Regions from separate parts of the Catenovulum adriaticum genome, predicted to be linked through region 2. Evidence: predicted binding sites of a transcription regulator. Region 2 holds the regulator's gene; the other holds the start of a gene.

Region 1 (12,426 bases), 790 kb from region 2:
TCCAATATCGTACGCAGTATCTGTTACGAATAAAAAAGAAAAAATTAAATAAAAAAGAAATAGATAGAAAGAAACGAAATTAGAAGGGAAATAAATAGAATGAAAATTACAAATAAAATACCAACCAACCTGATTACTGGTTTTTTAGGTGTGGGGAAAACAACAGCAATACAACATTTATTAAAACATAAACCAGAAAATGAAAAATGGGCCGTATTAGTTAATGAATTTGGTGAAATAGGTGTCGATGGCGCCTTGCTACAAAATAGTGGTGCCCAAATTAAACAAGTTCCGGGTGGCTGCATGTGCTGTGTGCAAGGGGTAGGCATGCAAGTTGGGTTAAACGAACTCATTAAACAAAACCCTGACCGCATTTTAATTGAACCCACTGGGTTGGGGCATCCTAAAAAAATAATGGAAACTCTACAAAACGAAATATTCAGCAAGTACTTGGCGATGCGTGCCACTATTACAATGGTTGACCCCGCGACATTAGATGATCCTAAGTACTTAGAGAATGAAAACTTTATTGCTCAGGCACAAATCGCCGATATTATTGTTGCAAACAAAGTTGAACAAGCCAGTAGCGAACAGCTAGAGCGCTTTACTGACTGGAGTGCTAATTATCCTAATGCGAGCCAACTTGGGCAAATTAGTTTTGGCCAGTTATCACTTGAGTGGTTAGATAAACCCGCGAAGGTAAATACTAGTAGTTTGGTTCAAGCCAAACAACATAAAGGTGTAAGTGAATCCGCGGTAACTGAGTCGCTTGAATTGCCAAAAGGTCAAAACTGGGTAATGCGTTCACATTTTGCTGATGGTTTTTGGAGCTATGGTTGGCTAATTGCCTCAGATATCGAGTTTGAATTGGTTGACTTATTAGATTGGATTGCACACGTTAAAGCAAATCGAGTTAAAGCTATCGTTAAAACCAGTAAAGGCATTTTAAAAATTAATGCTGTGCAAGACGATGTTAGATTTGAACCTTGTCAGTTAAACGGATTGGCAAAATTAGAAATTGTAATAGATAGACAGTTAGATAACCCAAGCTTTGAAACCCTATTGGTCTAGGCGTTTCAAAGCCTATGGCCTAGCCTTCACCTACCTGCCTCCGTAAATTTTAATCTTTTATTACTTGATTTGCCTTTTTTTTGCACTAAAATGACGAAAAGTCAAAATGTGACGGTTTGTATAATATGGGTCTTTGGTTAAATCATTTACAGCATAAAAAGCATGCACAAACACAAGGCAACCCATCTATTTATACGCAAACAAAAGTGCAAAAAATAGCAGAACGGGAAACTGAGCTTATCCAGCTGGCACATCAGTTAGTCGATCAAATTGGTTTTGCTAACCTTACTATGGACAAACTAGTGAGTGCGTCAATTTACTCCAAAGGGACTATTTATAATCACTTTGGCAGCAAAGAAGATTTATTAGCTGCACTTGGAGGGTATTCGATAAGTTTTATTCTTGAGCTGATGGAAAAAGCAAGCTCGTTTCCTGGTTTAGCTCGAGAGCGCGCTTTAGCACTTAATTTTGCTTATCAACTCTATACTCAATTAGAGCCAGCGTTAAGTATGTGTGTATTGTCATGTAAAACACCCACCGTAATCGATAAAGCCTCAGCCAAGCAAATGCAGAATTTGCAAACCAAAGAAATGGAAATCTTTGAGTATATAGATCAAGTATTTAATGATGGAATTGCCGATGGCAGCTTACCGATTAACCCTGAAATTTCTCAGCAGCAGCAAATCGCTTTATATTCGTTTTCTGGTTGGGCTTTATCTTTTGGTGCCACTACTTTAGCCAGTCAAAGTGAAGCAACTTTAGGCGTCACCCGGCTTAAGCAAAATAATTTATTATTACAAAGCGTTAATTTATTATTAGATGGCATGAACTGGCAGCCTTTGTCATCACAATTGGATTATCAACAAAGCTGGGGAAACATCATTGATTTTTTCTCAGATTATACTGCTATGCTAAACGGAACCGAACAGTCGCCACAGCGCACTGAGGAAAAACAATGAAAAATTATATTTTAAATAGGGTTGTAGTTAAGCCAAGCTGGACATTGGTTTTAAGCTTACTATTAGTGGTGCTGATGGCTTTTGGCGCTAGTAGCTTGTATTTTCGCGGTGATTACAAAGTATTTTTTGGCCCAGAAAACCCTCAGTTACAAGCATTTGAGTCTATGCAAAAAACATTCAGTAAAAATGATAATGTCACCATCGTTTTAGAGCCAGAGTCTGGTGATGTCTTTAACCCGAAAGTATTGGGCTTAGTGGCTAAAATAACTGAAGATGCATGGCAGACGCCCTTTTCAACCCGAGTGGATTCAGTTACCAATTACCAACACACCGAAGCCGAATACGATGACTTAATGGTTGATTATTTAGTATCTGAATTTTCAGATGTTGAAATCACACAAGAAATGGCTGACAAGACAAAACAAGTGGCGCTAAACGAGCCTTTATTGATTAATCGTATGGTCTCGCCATCTGGCCATGTCACTATGATAAACATCACTGTTCAATTGCCTGATAAGCTTGATCAAACTCAAGAAGTGGTTGAAATTGCCAATTTTGTTAGAGGTATCGTTGCTAAATATCAAACGGAATACCCTGATATTAATTTTCATCAAGCGGGTATTATTATGATGAATAATAGCTTTGTTGAAGAGTCAAAAGGCGACATGATGACATTAATTCCGCTCATGTTTTTAGCTGTCTTACTCATGCTGGCTATTTTATTACGCTCGCTGTTTGCGACGTTAGCTACGCTGTGTATTATTATCACTTCTATTGCATCTACCATGGGTATAGCTGGTTGGCTTGGCATGTACTTATCTACCGCGACCATTAATGTGCCTACCATAGTGATGACACTCGCGATTGCTGATTGTGTGCATATTATTGCATCAATGAATTATAATTTACGGCAAGGCATGAATAAACAACAAGCGATTGCCGAGGCGTTGGAAATTAACTTCTCACCTGTGCTAATTACCAGTGCAACGACAGCAATTGGTTTTTTAACTTTCAACTTTTCAGATGTGCCTCCGCTAAGAGATTTAGGTAATTTAGTGGCTGTAGGCGTCATGTTGGCATTTGTTTTAGCTATTACTTTATTACCTGCGTTGTTAACCATATTACCAATTAAAATACCTAAGCAAACCCAAGGTGAGCTTGGCAAAATGGATAAGTTTGGTGATTGGGTTATTAATAAGCACAAAATTTTATTGCCCATTACTGCTGTATGTATTTTAGCTTCAGCTGCGTTAGTACCGCTTAATCAAGTCAACGACGTCCCGAATAAATATTTTGATCAAGAAATTAAATTTCGTCAGGCATCTGATTTTGTCGATGAAAATTTACAAGGCGTTACCATGCTTGATTTTGAACTATCTAGCGGTGAATCGAGCGGAATTAACAACCCTAAATTTTTAAAAGCGGTGGGGGATTTTACGGCTTGGTTAAGAGCGCATGAGTCAGTCGATCACGTGGTGAGTTTGAGTGATACATTTAAACGCCTAAACAAAAATATGCATGGTGATGATACTAGTTATTATAAATTGCCAGAATCTCAAGAGTTAGCGGCGCAGTATTTATTAATGTATGAAATGTCATTACCGTACGGCTTAGATTTAAACAACCAAATTAATATTGATAAATCAAGCATGCGCGTTAGCGTGACTATGGATAATTTAGGTTCAAAAGAAATAGTAGCGATAGAACAAGCCGTTGATACTTGGTTTGAAAAAAATGCACCTTTTATTGATGTTAAGGCTGCGAGCCCTTCACTGATGTTTGCGCATATTGGTGAGCGCAACATGAAAAGTATGTTAGTGGGTAGTACACTGGCATTAGTGTTGATTTCAGGTTTACTTATTTTTGCCCTTAAATCTTTTAAATATGGTTTTATTAGCTTATTGCCAAATTTAGCACCTGTTGCAATGGGGTTTGGTTTTTGGGCTCTGTTTTCGGGCGAGGTGAATTTAGGTTTGTCGGTTGTGACCAGTATGTGTATTGGTATTGTGGTTGATGATACAGTTCACTTTTTAAGTAAATATAAACGCTCGAGAGAAAAAGGAAATAGCGCAGAACAAGCGGTACGCTACGCTTTTAGTAGTGTCGGCAGAGCCTTATGGATTACTACTTTAGTATTGTGTACCGGTTTTATGGTTCTGGCTCAATCAGCCTTTGCACTCAATGGTGATATGGGGCTATTAACAGCCGTCATTATTTTATTGGCATTAGCGGTCGACTTTTTATTTTTACCTGCGTTTTTGTTGGTATTTGATAAGACGGTTTATTCAAACAGGAGTTTAGACAATGTTTAAAGCAAAAAAACAATCCAGCTGGCTTAAGCTGATTGTTGCATCAAGTTTGGTATTAATAACAGCCAGTTTTGCTAGCCATGCAGAGCCAGCTAATAAAGGGCTAGAAATTGCTAAAGAACGCAAAGCCAGAGATCAGGGTTGGGGTGATTCTGAGTCAGTGTCGTTAATGGTATTAAAAAATGCCCAAGGCGATGAAAGCGTGCGTGAAATGCGCATAAAAGCATTAGAGGTACAAGGCGATGGAGATAAAGGGTTAACGATATTTGATGAGCCTAGAGATGTTAAAGGTTCTGCTTTTTTAAACTTTTCACATGTCAATAAACCTGATGATCAATGGTTATATTTACCCGCATTAAAACGGGTAAAGCGTATCGCCTCACGAAATAAATCTGGCCCTTTTATGGGCAGTGAGTTCGCATACGAAGATTTAGCTTCATTTGAAGTCGCTAAATATACCTATAAGTATTTAAGAGATGAAACCGTTAATGGTGAGCTTTGTTGGGTGATTGAATCTACCCCTACAGATAGATACTCAGGTTATACGAAGCAAGTCACATGGATTGACCAATCAGAGTATAGAGTGCAAAAAATTGATTTTTATGATCGAAAAAAATCATTATTAAAAACGTTAATATTTGATCAATACAAGCTGTATTTAGATAAATATTGGCGCGCACATAAAATGACAATGACTAATCATCAAACCGGTAAAAGCACAGATATGATCGCCAAAGAAATTAATTTTAAAGTTGGCTTAACAGACAATGACTTTAACCAAAATAGCTTACGCCGAGCGCGCTAAATAACTATTTTAAACGCTGTTTGAGTAGCGGGTTAAGCGACCCGCTACGTTTTACCTTTATCTCACTCAACATTGACACTCAGTTAAACGGGCACAATATGATTAAACCAGCCGCCTTTATTTTATTAAGCATAAGCAGTTTGTTACCTTTTAGTGCTAGCCAAGCGGTAGAGTATGAATTTATCGGCTCCCTTGGCGCGCAAGGGCGTTACTTTACTGAACAAGCGAATGATCCACAGCAAACAAAATCTCAACTTTCAGTATTTGCAGAGCCTGAATTGTATTTACAGTGGAACGATGGCGATGATTCATTTACCGCAAAGCCATTTCTTCGGGTAGATTCTGCGGACGACGAACGAACTCATTTTGATATTCGAGAAGCGGTTTGGCTGCATGTGCAAGATGATTGGGAGCTTAGAGTTGGTATCAACAAAGTATTTTGGGGTGTGACTGAAACGTTACACTTAGTTGATATTGTTAATCAAACCGATGGCGTTGAATCATTTGATGGCGAAGAAAAATTGGGGCAGCCCATGGTGCAGTTTTCGTTATTTAAAGACTGGGGCTATTTAGACGTTTTCATTTTGCCTTATTTCAGAGAACGAACATTTGCTGGGGAAGAAGGCCGTCTTCGAGGCCAATTTAAGATAGATACAGACAGCGCGATATATGAATCTTCACAAGAACAAAACCATATTGATTTTGCAGCCAACTGGCGAAATACCTATGACTTTTTAGATTTAAGTCTTAATGTTTTTAAAGGGACTTCAAGAGAACCTGAATTTGTTGCTAAGTTAGATTCAACTGGTGAACCCACTGGCGAGTTAATTCCATTTTATCCTCAAATCACCCAGTTTGGTGCTTTGGTTCAATATGTTAATGAAGCTTGGTTGTGGAAATTAGAAACGATTAACCGAGGTGGCGATACCATTGACGATTATAATGCCATGGTGGGTGGCTTTGAATATACCTTAGTGGGGATTGGCGACTCTACGACAGATTTAGGCTGGGTGGTTGAATATGCTTATGATGAAAGAGATGCAAACGAGGTCGCGACCCAAAATGATATTTCATTAGCTGCCCGAATTGTTATGAATGACATAGATTCCACTGAAATCTTAGCGGGTTTTAGCCAAGATTTAGAATTTAGCGATAGCCGCGCTTTATTCATTGAAGCCAATACTAGAGTGGGAGATTCATCTAAACTCATTTTTGATATGTGGCTGTTTAGCGGCGATGATCCGCAAGATATTAGCTCGCAATTTGAACAAGAGGATTTTGTGCAGCTTTCTTACGAGTGGTATTTTTAATACCGCTCAAAAATAATATTTTAAATAAATGTCGGCTAGATATAAAAATGTCATTAGGGTAAGTTAACTTGTGTTTTTATATTTACGGTTTTAGGTCTAAACTGAATGGTAACGCATTTTGATGAAGGAGCAGAAAATGTCAGCTATATCGGGTTATACGATTAAAGTGATTCAACAGCGTATTGAAGTAAGAGTTTGGGGTGAGTTTGATTTAGCGTTGGCTAAACAGCTTTATGGTGAACTTAAACAAAAAGCCAGTTTAATTAGTGATAAAGACTGGGTTGAGTTAATTGATTTCTCTAAATGGCAGTTAGCCACCCCAGCTTGCTTTGAATTAGTTGAACCTTTTTATTATTGGGCAAAACAAAACGGCCTGTGCAAACGAGTTGTGATAGTGCCAGCTGGTGAAGTTAAAGGGGTAGTGCAAGAGGTAGTTAAAACGCTTTCACCTATACCAACCTTTTATTTTGATAATTATAAGGCTGCTATGTCTACTTTATATCAGCCTGAATTCACTGCAAAAGAAGCTGCATTTGGAGTTTAAGCTGTCTTTAATAGAATGCGGCTTGATGTCAACTTAGTTGCCAATAGCCGGAATCTTCTGGTTAATTCACATTAACTACTCATTCACCTTTTAAAGGCTGTAGCAACAAGCTAATCATTTTTATCTAATCATCTCTGATACCAGAATAATTTGGTTATTACTGTTTTTTATGGTGTATTTGGGTTTTGAGGTAAAAAGCCAATCCATATCTTAACTATCGTTCAAACTTATTTCTCAAATTTATTGTTCAAATAACGGCGTTAAACAATGGGTAGAATATTTGCTCACCCTTAAAGGTTTGCTTAGCGGTTCGGTTGGGCGGTAGCTCAATTTGCTTAGGTGCGGATCAGTCATTATTTTAAACTGATGTTAGCTGCTAAACCTCATTTTAATATTAGGGACTCAACACTACTTGGCTACAAAAAATCGAAAGCTAACCTTGAGGTATGAGAAATAATAAGAAAAGGGACCCTTTTCAAAGCTACTTATATTAACACTGAAGTCAATACAAGTAGCTTATTGTGACTAAAGTATTGGCAGTTTAACCTATTTTAGCTTTATCAAATTTGGCGATATTGTCTTGTGTCAATTTATCTTCAATTTCGTCTACTGGCTCTGCAAAATCTAATTTGGATAGCTCAGCTGACTTGCCTTTAAATGCTTTTGCAAATAAATCTTTATTGCGCGCAATTAAACGACCAATATCATCTAGTTGGGTTTCATTTAAACCGGGAACATTTTCATTAACTGCATTAGAAATCGCTTCTGCAAGTTCTAACATTTGATCATGTGCATCTGCATCTTTTTTACTGGTAAACATTTTTCCGTCCCGATCACATTGCCATAGTGCTCTAACTGCCATTTTATTCACCTTTAAACTGGATTAAGTTATGTTTGCTATACAGTGTATTTTTTTACTTTACCAATTAACTGGTTATTTGTACAGTTAATTGTATTGGTAATTTTAGAGACTTTAATTGAAGTAAAATTAAAAATACTCGCTGATATCCAATGATTTTTGCTTTTCGCTTAGTTTATTAGCTATGCTAATATTAACCTAATCATAGCATTGTATTGATTAAAAACGTCATTTTTGATTGAAAATTGAACAACTAAGCAATTATTCATGCGAAAAAGAAGACAACTCGGCTAAACTTATTTAAAGTTTAGGGATCTGACATTACTTAAAAACGATTTATTCCTTTGGTCAAACATTCCAATATAAAAGTTGCTACAGCTGATCTTGAATCTTTATATCGTATTTTTACGGTAGCCGAAGCGCCAGATTCAACATTAGGCCAGATTGAACGTGAAATATCAGAAAACCTAGCTGGTTTTTTGAATGAACGTATTGTTGCGCGCGCAGTATCATTGGCTGATATTGAACGTGATTTTAGCTGCTCTGGTATGCCTGAAAAACCAACTTTTGTATCTGAACACACTCAATTTTTATTAGATAAACTTGTCGCGAACTCAGTTCACACTGCCGCGCCTAGTTTTATTGGTCATATGACATCTGCCTTGCCTTATTTTATGTTGCCGCTGTCAAAAATTATGATCGCGTTAAACCAAAATCTCGTCAAAATTGAAACCTCAAAAGCTTTTACACCGCTAGAGCGCCAAGTGCTAGGCATGATGCATAATTTGGTTTTTGAGCAAAACGACGATTTTTATCAAACCTATATGCATTCTGAATCTGATTCATTAGGTGCATTTTGTTCGGGTGGTACGCTGGCTAATATTACTGCACTTTGGGTAGCAAGAAATAATCTATTAAAAGCGGATGATCAATTTAAAGGCGTTAATCGCGCGGGTTTGTTTCCGGCGTTAACACATTATGGCTATAACGGACTCGCAGTGTTGGTATCGGAGCGGGGTCATTATTCGTTAGCTAAAGCTGCAGATGTATTAGGTATCGGCCGTGATAATTTAATTGCTATACATGTCAATGGCGAGCACAAAGTGCTGGTTGATGAAATGCGGCAAGCGGCGAATGAACTTGAAAAGCAAAACATAAAAGTGATGGCGATTGTCGGGATTGCTGGCACCACTGAAACCGGCAACGTTGATCCACTCAACGAACTTGCCGATTTGGCGCAATCTTTAAATTGCCATTTTCATGTTGATGCGGCTTGGGGCGGCGCTACTTTATTTTCGAAAAAGCACAAAGCCTTATTAAAAGGCATCGAAAGAGCTGACAGTGTAACAATAGATGCGCATAAACAAATGTATGTGCCTATGGGCTCTGGGCTGGTTTTATTTAAGCGCCCTGAGCTAGCCAGCGAGATAGAACAACATGCTGAATATGTGTTACGTAAAGGCTCTAAAGATTTAGGCTCACACACGCTTGAAGGCTCAAGGCCAGGCATGGCAATGTTAGTTTACTCTGCACTTAAAGTCTTGGGTCGTCAGGGCTATGAATTATTGATAAACCGGAGTTTAAAACAAGCTCAATATTTTGCTGATTTAATCAATCAACAAAGTGATTTTGAATTAGTTTCAAAACCTGAGCTGTGTATTTTAACCTATAGATATGTGCCTAAAGCAATTCAGACTTTATTAGCCTCAGCCGATGAAACCTTACAAGCTGTGATTAATGAAAAGTTAGATGATTTAACCCGTTTTATTCAAAAGTGTCAGCGTGAAGCCGGTAAATCGTTTGTCAGTCGGACACGGTTAAGTAGCCAAGTTTACTCGAATCAAACCATTACAGTGTTCAGAGTGGTATTAGCTAATCCATTAACCACAGAAAAAATTCTGCAAGATGTATTAGCTGAGCAAGCTAAGTTAGCTCAACTAAGCCAGTTTGCATTGCCAGAGTTAGCGCAGTTACTTAAAGAAAGGCAAGTGAACCATTACCAGTAACTTATAAGTTGCGGTTATGAGTTTGACTTACTAACACTTTTTCTAAGATCTGCCATGTAAGCGGACTCTTTTGGCACTTTTAACTCAGCTAATAACCCCTGTATATAATCATCGGGTGGCGGAAGCTGCTCAGCAAATTTCATATTGGTGCTAAAGCGAATAATTTTATCTTGCTGAACGAAGAAATACACATAGTTGTGCATATATAGCTCATCGTGTAGGTGGATTCGGCTTTTGCCTCTTAATCCTTGATATTTTTGCTGCCCAAATTCAAATGAAACTTCATCAATATCTTCTAAGCTTCGCGATTGGTAACCTTTCTCTTTTACTAATTCATCTAGGTTTTGGTAGGCTAAAACGGCCTCGTCCATTAAGATGCTGGTTTGATTTTGCCAATTAAGTTGACGGATGGGGTAGATAAAAACGTTAAAAATATCTAACTCATAAAACCGGCTTTGATAACTTAACCTTGTTCCAAATAAAGGATTATCTGACTGATCTTGCTCCATAAAAACCAGCTCCTCGGTTTGTTTTGGATAAGACAGTTGAGTTTTGTAGTTACTACTTGGTAAGGTTTGTTGATTTGCACATGAGGTTAAACTGGTTAAACTTAACGTGAGCAAAGTTAATAGCGCAGGGACAATACGAAAAATCAAAATTTAACTTACCTTAAATCATCATAAAACAAAGTTTAATAGTACCTAATTATAAATAAATTATCTTGTTCTAATTGTGGCCTGTCATACAAGCTCGATAAAATAATTAGCAATCAATGGCTATATTCTGCACACTTATTGCTAATTAGCGTATACTTGCAAGTGAAGTGCTTACCAAATTAAAGTAAGCAATGACAATGATTAAATAACTAAAATTAAATAACCAAAAGAGAAACATACCTAATTAATGAAATTAACAAATCAAACTAATACTCTCAAATATCATCCGCTATTAGCAGAGAAACTGGTCGCCTTGGTTGAAAAGCAAGACCAAGCAATGAGTTATCTTGCGCTGTGTGAACAATTAAACATTCATGGTTTAGAAGCAGAAAAAGAACTCCAAGCTTGTTTAACCGCAGTGGAACAAGAGGGTAGAGTTGTGCGTGATAAACAAAACAATTACGCCACACCTGAGGTATTAGGTTTGCATGTTGGTAAAGTGATTGGCCACAAAGATGGCTTTGGCTTTTTACAACTTGCAAAAGGGGTTAAAGATTTATTTATTCCCCATCACCAATTAGAAACTTTATTGCATGGCGATTTAATCTTAGCCAAGCAATCAGGTACAGATCATCGCGGCCGTAAAGAATGCCGTTTAGTTCGCGTTTTACAATCACGAACCGAACCTTTAGTCGGTCGTTTATTTGTTGAGCATGGTATTGCCTATGTAATGGCTGATGACAGCCGAATTACCCAAGAAATTATTATTCCAAACGAGCATAAAAATGGTGCTCGAAATGGCCAAATGGTCGTTGCTGAATTAATGACCCGACCGAGTAAGCGAGTCAACGCAACTGCAAAAATAGTTGAAGTGTTGGGTGAACACATGGCTCCTGGAATGGAGATCGAAGTTGCGCTTCGCAACTATGATATTCCGCATCAATGGCCTAAAAAGCTAGATAAAGAGCTAAAAGCTTTTAGCGAACAAGTGCCTGAAAAAGCAAAGTTAGATCGGGTTGATTTACGCGATTTACCACTTGTCACCATAGATGGTGAAGATGCTCGAGACTTTGATGACGCGGTTTATTGCGAAACCAAACGCTCAGGCGGCTGGCGACTATGGGTTGCTATTGCGGATGTAAGCTATTACGTTCGCCCAGGAACCACGTTAGATGACGAAGCCCAGCAGCGCGGCACATCGGTTTATTTTCCTGAACAAGTTGTGCCTATGTTGCCCGAAAAACTATCAAACGGACTTTGCTCGCTTAACCCTCAGGTTGATCGTTTATGCATGGTTTGTGAAATGACAGTGAGCGCGCGCGGTAAATTGTCGGGTTATAAATTTTATCAGGCAGTTATCAACTCTCATGCACGTTTAACTTATAATAAAGTGAGCGCTATTTTAAAAGGGGATGAAGCCTTACGTGAGCGATATCAACATTTAGTACCACACCTTGAAGATTTAAATCAAATGTATGCCAGCTTAAAACAAGCTAGAATGGAGCGTGGCGCAATTGAATTTGAAACACTTGAACCTAAATTTGTGTTTAACGCGCAACGTAAAATTGAATCAGTAGAAATAGTGACTCGTAACGACGCTCATAAAATTATTGAAGAATGTATGATTTTAGCGAATGTTGCCGCAGCACAGTTTATTGATAAGCATCAAGCTCAGGCGTTATATCGAGTTCATGATAAACCCGACAGTGAAAAACTATCTCAGTTTATTCAATTTTTAGCTGAGTTAGGTATCAGTTTAACCCTAGATGGCGATATAGAACCAACCGATTTTAAATCAGTTGTTGATAAAATAGAGGGACGACCTGATCAAGAGTTAATTCAAACCATGTTGCTTAGATCAATGAAGCAAGCTAATTACACGCCAGAGAATATTGGTCATTTTGGTT
Region 2 (12,426 bases):
ACTTCAACTGAGGGCGCACGCGCGATAAATTCACTCGGCTGGCCCGTTTTGTCAAAAGTAACAAATTCAACTCGTATAACTCGACTAGTATCAACCAAAGTTTGCGTATTAATGTCAGCTCTCTGCACGCTTCGGCCATTAATTCCGGTCAAATCACAAAACACATCGTATAAAGGCACTAAAGCAAACCCAAAGGCAAACATAGCCAATACGAATCCGCAGAGCCGAACGAGCAATTTTTTATTAGATTGAGTTTGCATTTCTTTAACCTACTTAATTTGAGGTGGTGTCGTAAAAGTATGATAAGGCGCTGGCGACTCGACTTCCCACTCAAGGCCGTGGGCACCATCCCACACTTGGGCATCAACGGCTTTACCTTTCTTTTTACAAGCTTTAATTAACAACGCCAGAAAAATTAACTGTGATAACCCAAACGCAAAACCACCTAAACTAATCAATTGATTCCAGTTTGCAAATTGAATTGAATAATCAGGAATTCGTCTTGGCATACCCGCTAATCCAACAAAATGCATAGGGAAAAATAGTACATTTACGGAGATCAACGAGCACCAAAAATGTAATTTAGCCAAGCCAACGTCGTACATAACCCCTGTCCACTTGGGCAACCAATAATAGGTTGCAGCTATGAGTGAAAATATTGCGCCTGTTACTAACACATAGTGAAAATGCGCAACCACAAAATAAGTATCATGGTATTGAAAGTCGACAGGTGTAATGGCCAACATGAGCCCAGAAAAACCACCAAAAGTGAACAAAACAATAAAAGCAATTGAAAAGAGCATTGGCACTTCAAAACTCAAAGCTCCTCGCCACATAGTAGCAACCCAGTTAAAAACTTTTACCCCAGTAGGCACGGAAATCAACATAGTGCAATACATAAAGAAAAGCTCTGCAAATACGGGCATACCCGTGGTAAACATATGGTGTGCCCATACAATAAAAGATAAAAACGCGATTGAAGCTGTGGCATAAACCATAGACGCGTAACCAAACAGTGATTTACGGCTAAACGTGGGCACTATCGTTGAAATAATACCAAAGGCAGGCAAAATCATAATGTAGACTTCAGGGTGACCAAAAAACCAAAAAATGTGCTGGAACATAACGGGATCGCCACCGCCTGCAGCATCAAAAAACGACGTACCAAAATATTTATCAGTCAACACCATAGTCACTGCGCCAGCCAACACTGGCATAACCGCTATTAATAAGTAAGCGGTAATAAACCACGTCCAGACAAACAGCGGTAATTTCATCCATGTCATACCTGGCGCTCTCATATTAAAAATGGTTACGATAACGTTAATCGCCCCCATAATTGATGAAATCCCCATAATATGAATTGCAAACACAAATAATGCGGTGCTATCACCGCTATAAGTAGTAGAAAGTGGCGCATAAAATGTCCACCCAAAAGCTGGGCCACCACCCTCAACAAATAAACTGGAAAGTAAAATTAAAAAGGCAAAAGGCAAAATCCAAAAACTGAGATTATTCATTCTGGGTAAAGCCATATCTGGTGCCCCTATCATCATAGGGATCATCCAGTTTGCCATACCAGTAAAAGCTGGCATAACCGCACCAAATACCATAATTAAACCATGTACTGTGGTCATTTGATTAAAAAAGTGAGGTTCAACAATTTGTAATCCGGGCTGGAAAAGCTCAGCCCGAATGACCATCGCCATAGCCCCACCTACAAGAAACATAATAAAAGCGAACCATAAATATAATGTACCTATATCTTTATGATTGGTTGTAAAGATCCATCTTTTAATGCCTGGAGCAGGACCATGTGCATGATCGTCATGGTTTTCTGAATGTTCGGTCGCAGAATTATTTTGAGTTATTGTGCTCATCTGTCATCCCCTACTGATTTTGTATAAACTGGTGAATATCTTTAGGCTGAACGAAATCTCCAGAGTTTATTCCCCAGGCATTACGTTCATATGTGACAACAGAAGCGATTTGTTTCAAGCTAAGTTGTTTGCTAAATGCTTGCATCGCAGTGCCATTTCGGCCATTTAATACAACATCTATATGTTCAGCTACATCGCCCGTTACCGCCGGACTGCCAACTAAAGAAGGAAACACGCCTGGTAGTCCCATACCATTTTGTTGGTGACAGGCTGCACAATACCCCATATAAACTTTTTCACCTTCAGCCATTAATTCTTCTTTGCTCATACTCATTGCAAGCAAACGTTTCTCTTCGGCTTTAGCGGCAGCTTTTTCTTGCTTTTTCTTCTCCATCCACAGATCGAATTCAGTTGGCTCTAACGCTTTTACAACGACCGGCATAAAACCATGATCTTTACCACAAAGTTCTGCGCACTGACCGCGATAAATACCTGGCTCATTAACATTGGTCCAAGCTTCATTAATAAATCCAGGGTTCGCATCTTTTTTAACCGCAAAATCCGGTACCCACCAACTGTGAATAACATCATCAGAGGTCATTAAAAATCTAACTTTTTTATTAGTTGGGATCACTAAAGGTTTGTCTACTTCTAAAAGGTAAGTATCACCTTTTAACCACTTACCAGTAATTTGTTCGTTGGGGGTAGCAAGCAAGCTGTAAAACTCAATGTCATGATCTAAGTATTTATAGTGCCATTTCCACTGTGAACCGGTAACGACAATCGTTAAATCGGCTTCGTTTGCATCCTCCATCGCAATCAGTGTTTTAGTCGCGGGTATAGCCATTACAATAAGTATAATGATAGGGATGATTGTCCACGCAATTTCCACTTTTATGCTTTCGTGAAAATTAGCTGCTTTTGCACCTTTGGATTTGCGATGGAATATAATGGCATAGAACATAGCGCCAAAAACGACTAAACCAATCACAATACAGATATAAAAAATAGTCATATGCAAGTCATAAACTTGATGACTGATGTCTGTTACCCCTGCTCGTAAATTAATCGTTGAGTGTGTTGCTGTTTCAGCTGCGTAAACTAATGTAAATGGTAGCAACGAAACTAAAGCCATAAAAACTTTACACTTTTGGCTCACGGCTTTCTCCTTGTTATTGTAATTTTATAGTGCGTTGTCGTTTTTTACTTGCGCAAACAATGCATGTATAAAAATTAGTCAAGGATTTGAAAATTTACAATTATTTAATATAAATAAAAATCAGAATATCTGAAGTAAATAGGAGACGGTGCAGAATAAATTAGCGCTAAGGTAGGGTTAAGTTAAATTGAAATTTTACATTAAATCCGAATAATAGCGTCAAAAAAGCTTAATATACTAAACCTATTAAGCTTTTTTATATAGCGATTCAGACAACTGCGACTATAAGAGCCTTGCTTTGAATAACAAGTTAAATCCAATCTGTATTTCTTATTACGCCAACCGCTAAACCTTCAATTGCAAAAGGGGTCGATTTTAAATCAACTTCGATTGGTGAAAAATCTTTATTTTCAGCAATTAATGTAACTTTACTTCCTTGTTGCTGATATCGCTTCACCGTCACATCGTCTTCAACTCGAGCCACAACAACTTGCCCATTTAATGCAGTTTGGGCTTTATGAACCGCTAATAAGTCTCCATCCATAATGCCAATTTCAATCATACTATCGCCTTGAACTCGCAATAAATAATCGGCATTAGGTTTAAATAAATGAGGGTCAACTTGATAGTGCTCTTCAACATGCTCTTGAGCTAAGATAGGAGAACCTGCTGCAACTTGACCAATTAAAGGCAAGCCTTCGTCTTCTATCGATTCTTCTTGTACTAAACGAATACCTCTGCTGGTACCTGCAATTATTTCAATAGCACCTTTTTTAGCCAACGCTTTTAAATGCTCTTCGGCTGCATTAGGAGATTTAAACCCTAAAATAGACGCAATTTCGGCTCTTGTTGGTGGCATACCTGTATCTTGAATGTTATCTTTTATTAGTTGCAGTATTTGACTTTGGCGTGCAGTTAAAGCTTTCATTTAATGTTTATCCATACAGTACTCATTACTGTTAGTATATACAGGTGCTTTAAAAACGCAAATAGAATATTGCTTAAACCATTGTGAATCTACAAAACATGCTGTGCAAAATCACTTCAAGCTAAAATTGATGGCTGTGTGTTCAGCTCAACATGTTACAATATAAAGAAATATTCAGCTTAATGACTTTAAATGACAGACTATAAAAAATTTTTTGCTCAGCTCCTAAACCTACCAATGAAACTCCTGATGAGTTCAAAGGTAATTTTAGATGATTTAGATTTAGAATTAGGCTCGACTAAACAGCCCATTTTTTATGTTATTAAACATGATTCACTATCTGATTTAATCGCATTAAAATCAGCTTGTAAAAAATCTAATTTACCTGACCCGTTTAAGCCGGTTAAAGTGAATGACACGCTTTTTCGTCGTTACGTATGTTTAGATAAACTACAACCGGTATTAGCTAAAGAGCCGGGGAAAACTGATGCTACTGAGCAAATTCAAACGGTATTACAGCAACATGTGCAGCAACCCGATTTAGATGCCAAACTCGTCCCTTGTTTTATCAGTTGGGGACGTTCGCCCGGCAAAGAAACCTCTAATATAAAAAAGCTTTTCAACCATCAAAAAAAGCCCAGCTGGTTACGTAAAATATTTACGGTGTTATTTATAGGACGAGATAATTTTGTTTCCGTTAATCAACCACTCTCTCTTAGATTTGTCGTTGACCAACATGGTAGCTCTCCTGAAATAGCACATAAGTTATTGCGCGTCGCTCGTTTTCATTTTCAAAGGCAGCAATTAACGATGGCTGGCCCCAGACTTTGGCAAAGAGATCATTTATTAACCTCGCTGTTAGCATCCCCTTCGATCAAAGATGCTATTAACGATGAAGCAAAAAGCAAAAATATCTCTTATGAAAAAGCGAAAGAGCAGGCAAAAAATTATTTAAATGAAATAGCTGCCGATTATCGCGATAGTTGGATCAGAATTGGGGATACTGTTTTAACTTGGATTTGGAACAAGCTTTACTCTGGGATTGAAGTTAAAAATGGTGAAAAAATAAGAAAGCTCGCACAAGATGGCCATGAAATCATTTATATGCCTTGCCATCGCAGCCATATGGATTATTTATTATTGACTTATGTGATATATCACCAAGGCTTAGTCCCTCCTCATATTGCCGCAGGCGTTAATCTTAACTTTTGGCCAATGGGTGGAATCTTCCGGCGCTCTGGAGCGTTTTTTATGCGCCGCTCTTTTAGAGGCAATAAACTCTATTCCGAAGTATTTAAAGAGTATCTGTCTCAGCTAATCAGTAAAGGACACTCAATAAAATTTTATCCAGAGTCTGGCCGTTCAAGAACAGGTCGATTACTAAAACCCAAAACAGGCATGTTAGCTATGGTCATACAAAACATGCTTAAAGGCCAAGATAGACCTGTCACTATAGTGCCTGTCTACATAGGCTACGAGCATGTCATGGAGGTTAAAACCTACTTGCGTGAACTGGGTGGACAAAAAAAGAAAAAAGAGTCTGCCTTACATTTGTTTAGCATTCTAAAAAACTTACGCCACTTTGGTCGTGGGTACGTTAATTTTGGTGAACCTATTAGCGTAAACAAAACCATGGAAAGCTATCAACCTAATTGGAAACAACAATTAGAGCAAAATCAAAAGCCTACATGGCTGCCCAGTTACATTAATTCATTAAGCCATAATGTAATGTGTAATATTAATCATGCAGCAGCTTTAAACGGTGTCACTTTAACCGCAATGAGTCTTTCAGTTGCCAATCAAAACACCTTGTTTAAAGATGATTTAATTAAACAACTTAAAATTTGTGTCGCACTCCATCAGGAAGAAACTCCTTTTAATAATCTAAGTATGCCGCCGGAAGACTCAATTGAAGCGCTCATTGATAATGCGGTAAAAATGGAAAAATTCACTGAGGATACCGAAGGGCAAAACACAATTTCTATCTCGCAAGAGAGCATAGTGGAGCTTAACTACTATCGTAATAACATTTTGCATCTTTATATTATTCCCTCGCTTATTGCCGCATTTTTATTAGAAACAAATAATATAGAAAAGTCAGAGTTAGTCGCCAATATCAATAAACTTTACCCTATTGTCGCTAACGAATACTTTTTAAAAATAGAGGTGAGTGAGTTAATTAAGCATATTGATGCTTGTATTAAAGTATTGGTCGATAATCATTTAATCTCATTAAATGAAGATAAATTGATCGCTGTAAGACCCGCTAATTCTGAGTATCTACAGTTACATTTATTAAGCTTAATTTCACAACAGACACTCCAGCGCTACGCGATAGTCTTACACTCAATTGAAAGCCACGAGCAAGGCCTATCTCGCTCAGCACTAGAAAGGCACTCATTAGATGTAGCTAAAAATTTGGCTAAATTGCATGATATAAAGTCACCCGCCTTTACGGATAAATCTATATTAAGTCAGTTTGTCGGTGAGTTAAAAGAGCAGGCTTTAATTGTCATTCATGAAGAAGGTCGGTTTATTGCAACTCCAGAACTAAAGGAGTTGAGTGGAAAGATTTATCGTTTAATAGATGGTGATATTTTAAATACCATTAAACATGCATAGGTTTGGATTAGCATCTAGAAAACTTTCAGAGTATAGGTAGCTAAGGCTACTTTTACTCTGCTCATAATGCAAATAATTACCGTAACAACCACTCAGTAGGTGTAATTTTTTTACCTTTTTTCTTCATAAGTTCTTCAATAAGTGGCGTAATAATAAGCTCCATTGCCAAACCCATTTTCCCACCAGGTACGACCATAGTATTGACGCGAGACATAAAAGCACCATCAATCATTTGCAAATAATATGGAAAGTTTATGCCTTTAGTACCACGAAACCGAATGACAACAAAGCTTTCATCTAAGCTTGGAATGTCTTTAGCTGAAAATGGATTTGAAGTATCAATTGTTGGGACGCGCTGAAAATTTATATGAGTGCGGCTAAATTGAGGTGTAATAAAATTAATATAATCATCCATGCTACGCACGATAGATGACATTACTGCTTCGTGACTATGGCCTCTGTCCGTGGTATCGCGAATAATTTTTTGAATCCACTCTAAGTTAATAATAGGTACCATGCCTATCAAGAGATCAACATGTCTCGCCACATCATTTTCTTCTGTTACAACCCCTCCGTGGAGGCCCTCATAGAATAGTAAATCAGATTCAGGTAAATCTTCCCAGGGAGTGAAAGTACCTGGCATTTGATTATAAGGCACAGCATCATCAAATGAATGTAGATAACGTCTTATTCTACCATTACCGGATTCACCATAAGTTTCAAACAACTCTTCCAATAAACCAAAATCATTTGCCACTGGACCAAAATAGCTAATATGTCGCCCTTGTTCTTGAGCTTTCCTAATTTCTACTTCCATTTCTGCGCGGGTGAAACGGTGGAAACTATCGCCTTCAACTTCAGCTGCTTTAATATCAAAGCTTCTAAAAATATGTCTAAAAGCTTTTGTTGTAGTCGACGTACCCGCACCAGATGAACCTGTTATCGCAATTATTGGTGATTTAGTTGACATAATATAGACCCTTAAAAAGTTAACCTATTTATACGGGATCAAGCACAAAGATCAAGGCTTGCGAATGCAGAGAGTATTTATAAATTAAATAATTTAAACGAAAAAAGCCCGACTCTTTCGAATCGGGCTGAATCTTGGGATGCTTTCACATCAAATTCTTATGTACAGGATGTACGGTATGTCTAAACTGCATAGATGCGTTGTTTAGACCTTATCCTAAAGGATAAAATAAAGAGCCTGGCAGTGTGCTACTCTCACATGGGAACTCCCACACTACCATCGCCGCTATTGTGTTTCACTTCTGAGTTCGAAATGGAATCAGGTGGTGCCACAATGCTTTGGCCGCCAGGCATAAGTCGGTCTGTTAATTCACTTTTCAGTCAATTAACCAATCAGGACAATACATAATAAAGAGTCAATCAAGTTTGTTTATTCATTCGCGCAGTCACACTTCACGTCATGTTAATAAACATTCGGCGTTGTATGGTTAAGCCTCACGGGTCATTAGTATTGGTTAGCTCAATGCCTCACAGCACTTACACACCCAACCTATCAACCTTGTAGTCTACAAGGGCCCTACTGGAGCTTATAGCTCAGTGAGAACTCATCTTGGGGCTCGCTTCCCGCTTAGATGCTTTCAGCGGTTATCGATTCCGAACTTAGCTACCGGGCAATGCTCTTGGCAGAACAACCCGAACACCAGTGGTTCGTCCACTCCGGTCCTCTCGTACTAGGAGAAGCCCCCCTCAATTCTCAAACGCCCACGGCAGATAGGGACCGAACTGTCTCACGACGTTCTAAACCCAGCTCGCGTACCACTTTAAATGGCGAACAGCCATACCCTTGGGACCGACTTCAGCCCCAGGATGTGATGAGCCGACATCGAGGTGCCAAACACCGCCGTCGATATGAACTCTTGGGCGGTATCAGCCTGTTATCCCCGGAGTACCTTTTATCCGTTGAGCGATGGCCCTTCCATTCAGAACCACCGGATCACTATGACCTACTTTCGTATCTGCTCGACGTGTCTGTCTCGCAGTTAAGCTGGCTTATGCCATTACACTAACCGTACGATGTCCGACCGTACTTAGCCAACCTTCGTGCTCCTCCGTTACGCTTTGGGAGGAGACCGCCCCAGTCAAACTACCCACCAGGCAATGTCCGCATTCCCGATTAGGGAACAACGTTAGAACATCAAACATACAAGGGTGGTATTTCAAGGTCGGCTCCACACCATCTAGCGACGATGCTTCAAAGCCTCCCACCTATCCTACACATGTAGGTTCAATGTTCACTGCCAAGCTGTAGTAAAGGTTCACGGGGTCTTTCCGTCTAGCCGCGGGTACACAGCATCTTCACTGCGATTTCAATTTCACTGAGTCTCGGGTGGAGACAGCGTGGCCATGATTACACCATTCGTGCAGGTCGGAACTTACCCGACAAGGAATTTCGCTACCTTAGGACCGTTATAGTTACGGCCGCCGTTTACCGGGGCTTCGATCAAGAGCTTCGACCTAAGTCTAACCCCATCAATTAACCTTCCGGCACCGGGCAGGTGTCATACCGTATACGTCATCTCTCGATTTAGCACAGTACTGTGTTTTTAATAAACAGTTCCAGCCACCTGGTTACTTCGACCACCTCTCGCTCCAGGCGTAAAGCCCTTCACAATAACGTGGCGTACCTTCTCCCGAAGTTACGGTACTATTTTGCCTAGTTCCTTCACCCGAGTTCTCTCAAGCGCCTTAGTATTCTCTACCTGACCACCTGTGTCGGTTTGGGGTACGGTTCTTAATGACCTGAAGCTTAGAAGATTTTCCTGGAAGTATGGCATCAACTACTTCACCCCCTTGGGGGCTCGTCTCGTGTCTCAGTCTTAAGGAAATCCGGATTTACCTAAATCTCCAACCTACACACTTTCACATGGACTACCAACGCCATGCTAGTTTAGCCTGCTCCGTCTCTCCGTCGCAGTCATTAAAAGTACGGGAATATTAACCCGTTTCCCATCGATTACGGCTTTCGCCCTCACCTTAGGGGCCGACTTACCCTGCCCTGATTAGCATGGGACAGGAAACCTTGGTCTTTCGGCGAGGGGGTTTTTCACCCCCTTTATCGTTACTCATGTCAGCATTCGCACTTCTGATATGTCCAGCATGCCTTACAGCTTTGCCTTCAACCACTTACAGAACGCTCCCCTACCACTTGAACCTAAGTTCAAATCCGCAGCTTCGGTTGCTTATTTAGCCCCGTTACATCTTCCGCGCAGGCCGACTCGACTAGTGAGCTATTACGCTTTCTTTAAAGGGTGGCTGCTTCTAAGCCAACCTCCTAGCTGTCTAAGCCTTCCCACATCGTTTCCCACTTAATAAGCATTGGGGACCTTAGCTGGCGGTCTGGGTTGTTGCCCTCTTCACGATGGACGTTAGCACCCACCGTGTGTCTCCCGGATATTACTCTCAGGTATTCGGAGTTTGCAAAGGGTTGGTAAGTCGGGATGACCCCCTAGCCTTAACAGTGCTCTACCCCCTGAGGTATTCGTCCGAGGCGCTACCTAAATAGCTTTCGGGGAGAACCAGCTATCTCCCGGCTTGATTAGCCTTTCACTCCGATCCACAGGTCATCCCCTAACTTTTCAACGTTAGTGGGTTCGGTCCTCCAATTGATGTTACTCAATCTTCAACCTGCCCATGGATAGATCGCCGGGTTTCGGGTCTATACCTAGCAACTCTACGCGCAGTTAACACTCGCTTTCGCTACGGCTCCCCTATTCGGTTAACCTTGCTACTAAATATAAGTCGCTGACCCATTATACAAAAGGTACGCAGTCACAGAACAAGTCTGCTCCCACTGCTTGTACGTACACGGTTTCAGGTTCTATTTCACTCCCCTCACAGGGGTTCTTTTCGCCTTTCCCTCACGGTACTGGTTCACTATCGGTCAATTGGGAGTATTTAGCCTTGGAGGATGGTCCCCCCGTCTTCAGTCAAGATATCACGTGTCCCGACCTACTTAATGCGTGAATGATAAATCTTCATATACAGGGCTATCACCTTCTATGGCTGCACTTTCCAGTGCATTCTACTAATTTATCATTCATCGGCTGTTCCCCGTTCGCTCGCCGCTACTTGGGGAATCTCGGTTGATTTCTGTTCCTCGGGGTACTTAGATGTTTCAGTTCTCCCGGTTTGCCTCTTACACCTATGTATTCAGTGCAAGATACTCTAAAAAGAGTGGGTTGCCCCATTCGGAAATCTATAACTTAAGCGTCTTTTATCGACTCGTCATAGCTTATCGCAGATTAACACGTCCTTCATCGCCTCCAATTGCCTAGGCATCCACCGTGCACGCTTAGTCACTTAACCATACAACCCGAATGTTTATCCAGATTGTACGTAGGACTGCTTGCTACTTTGAATACTAATTCAACTTGATTGAATTCGTTTTTCTTTATTACTTCTTGTCCAGATTGTTAAAGAGCGTTGGATGTTAACGTTGCCGTTAAAAAAACCAAACTGAAGCATTGATGCAGTTTATTGCACCCCAACACTTGGGTTTGGTTTTTGCTTGCCTTTTAATTTGATAACCGTTTATTTATCTGTGTGAACACTGTGCATGTTTAATGAATTTTTGTAAGGAGGTGATCCAGCCCCAGGTTCCCCTAGGGCTACCTTGTTACGACTTCACCCCAGTCATGAACCACAAAGTGGTAAGCGCCCAATGTTAAGCTACCTACTTCTTTTGCAGCCCACTCCCATGGTGTGACGGGCGGTGTGTACAAGGCCCGGGAACGTATTCACCGCAGCATTCTGATCTGCGATTACTAGCGATTCCGACTTCATGGAGTCGAGTTGCAGACTCCAATCCGGACTACGAACAGCTTTAAGGGATTCGCACACTATCGCTAGTTAGCTGCCCTCTGTACTGTCCATTGTAGCACGTGTGTAGCCCATCCCGTAAGGGCCATGATGACTTGACGTCGTCCCCACCTTCCTCCGGTTTATCACCGGCAGTCTCCTTAGAGTTCCCGACCGAATCGCTGGTAACTAAGGATAAGGGTTGCGCTCGTTGCGGGACTTAACCCAACATTTCACAACACGAGCTGACGACAGCCATGCAGCACCTGTCTCACGATTCCCGAAGGCACACTAAAATCTCTTCTAGCTCTCGTGGATGTCAAGGGATGGTAAGGTTCTTCGCGTTGCATCGAATTAAACCACATGCTCCACCGCTTGTGCGGGCCCCCGTCAATTCATTTGAGTTTTAGCCTTGCGGCCGTACTCCCCAGGCGGTCTACTTATCGCGTTAGCTTCGCTACTCACGGATTAAATCCACAAACAGCAAGTAGACATCGTTTACGGCGTGGACTACCAGGGTATCTAATCCTGTTCGCTACCCACGCTTTCGCACCTCAGTGTCAGTAATGGGCCAGGGGGCCGCCTTCGCCACCGGTATTCCTTCAGATCTCTACGCATTTCACCGCTACACCTGAAATTCTACCCCCCTCTCCCTTACTCTAGCATGACAGTTCTGAATGCACGGCCGAGGTTGAGCCCCGGTTTTTCACACCCAGCTTATCACGCCACCTACGTGCGCTTTACGCCCAGTAATTCCGATTAACGCTTGCACCCTCCGTATTACCGCGGCTGCTGGCACGGAGTTAGCCGGTGCTTCTTCTGTCAGTAACGTCACAGTAAGTTGGTATTAACAACTTACCTTTCCTCCTGACTGAAAGTGCTTTACAACCCGAAAGCCTTCTTCACACACGCGGCATGGCTGCATCAGGGTTTCCCCCATTGTGCAATATTCCCCACTGCTGCCTCCCGTAGGAGTCTGGGCCGTGTCTCAGTCCCAGTGTGGCTGATCA

What was found. The regulator LexA, encoded in region 2, represses DNA repair genes until DNA is damaged. The targets are predictions, from matches to a motif close to TACTGTATNNNNATACAGTA.
Region 1: a site for LexA is predicted at 7,927-7,946, ahead of OLW01_RS01845 (YebG family protein). Genes of this name have one in related genera too.

What each region holds. Positions count from the first base shown of each region.
Region 1 is NZ_CP109965.1:414,708-427,133, forward strand. Features, by position in the region: gene OLW01_RS01815 (CobW family GTP-binding protein) at 100-1,071, shown strand; gene OLW01_RS01820 (TetR/AcrR family transcriptional regulator) at 1,197-2,030, shown strand; gene OLW01_RS01825 (efflux RND transporter permease subunit) at 2,027-4,342, shown strand; gene OLW01_RS01830 (outer membrane lipoprotein-sorting protein) at 4,335-5,144, shown strand; gene OLW01_RS01835 (hypothetical protein) at 5,243-6,454, shown strand; gene OLW01_RS01840 (hypothetical protein) at 6,591-6,998, shown strand; gene OLW01_RS01845 (YebG family protein) at 7,540-7,860, opposite strand; gene panP (pyridoxal-dependent aspartate 1-decarboxylase PanP) at 8,202-9,863, shown strand; gene OLW01_RS01855 (hypothetical protein) at 9,878-10,519, opposite strand; gene rnr (ribonuclease R) at 10,767-12,426, shown strand, end outside.
Region 2 is NZ_CP109965.1:2,826,456-2,838,881, forward strand. Features, by position in the region: gene OLW01_RS12480 (cytochrome c oxidase assembly protein) at 1-260, opposite strand, end outside; gene ctaD (cytochrome c oxidase subunit I) at 270-1,880, opposite strand; gene coxB (cytochrome c oxidase subunit II) at 1,891-3,039, opposite strand; gene lexA (transcriptional repressor LexA) at 3,350-3,967, opposite strand; gene plsB (glycerol-3-phosphate 1-O-acyltransferase PlsB) at 4,160-6,589, shown strand; gene OLW01_RS12505 (phosphoribulokinase) at 6,666-7,559, opposite strand; rRNA gene rrf (5S ribosomal RNA) at 7,795-7,909, opposite strand; rRNA gene OLW01_RS12515 (23S ribosomal RNA) at 8,043-10,924, opposite strand; rRNA gene OLW01_RS12520 (16S ribosomal RNA) at 11,193-12,426, opposite strand, start outside.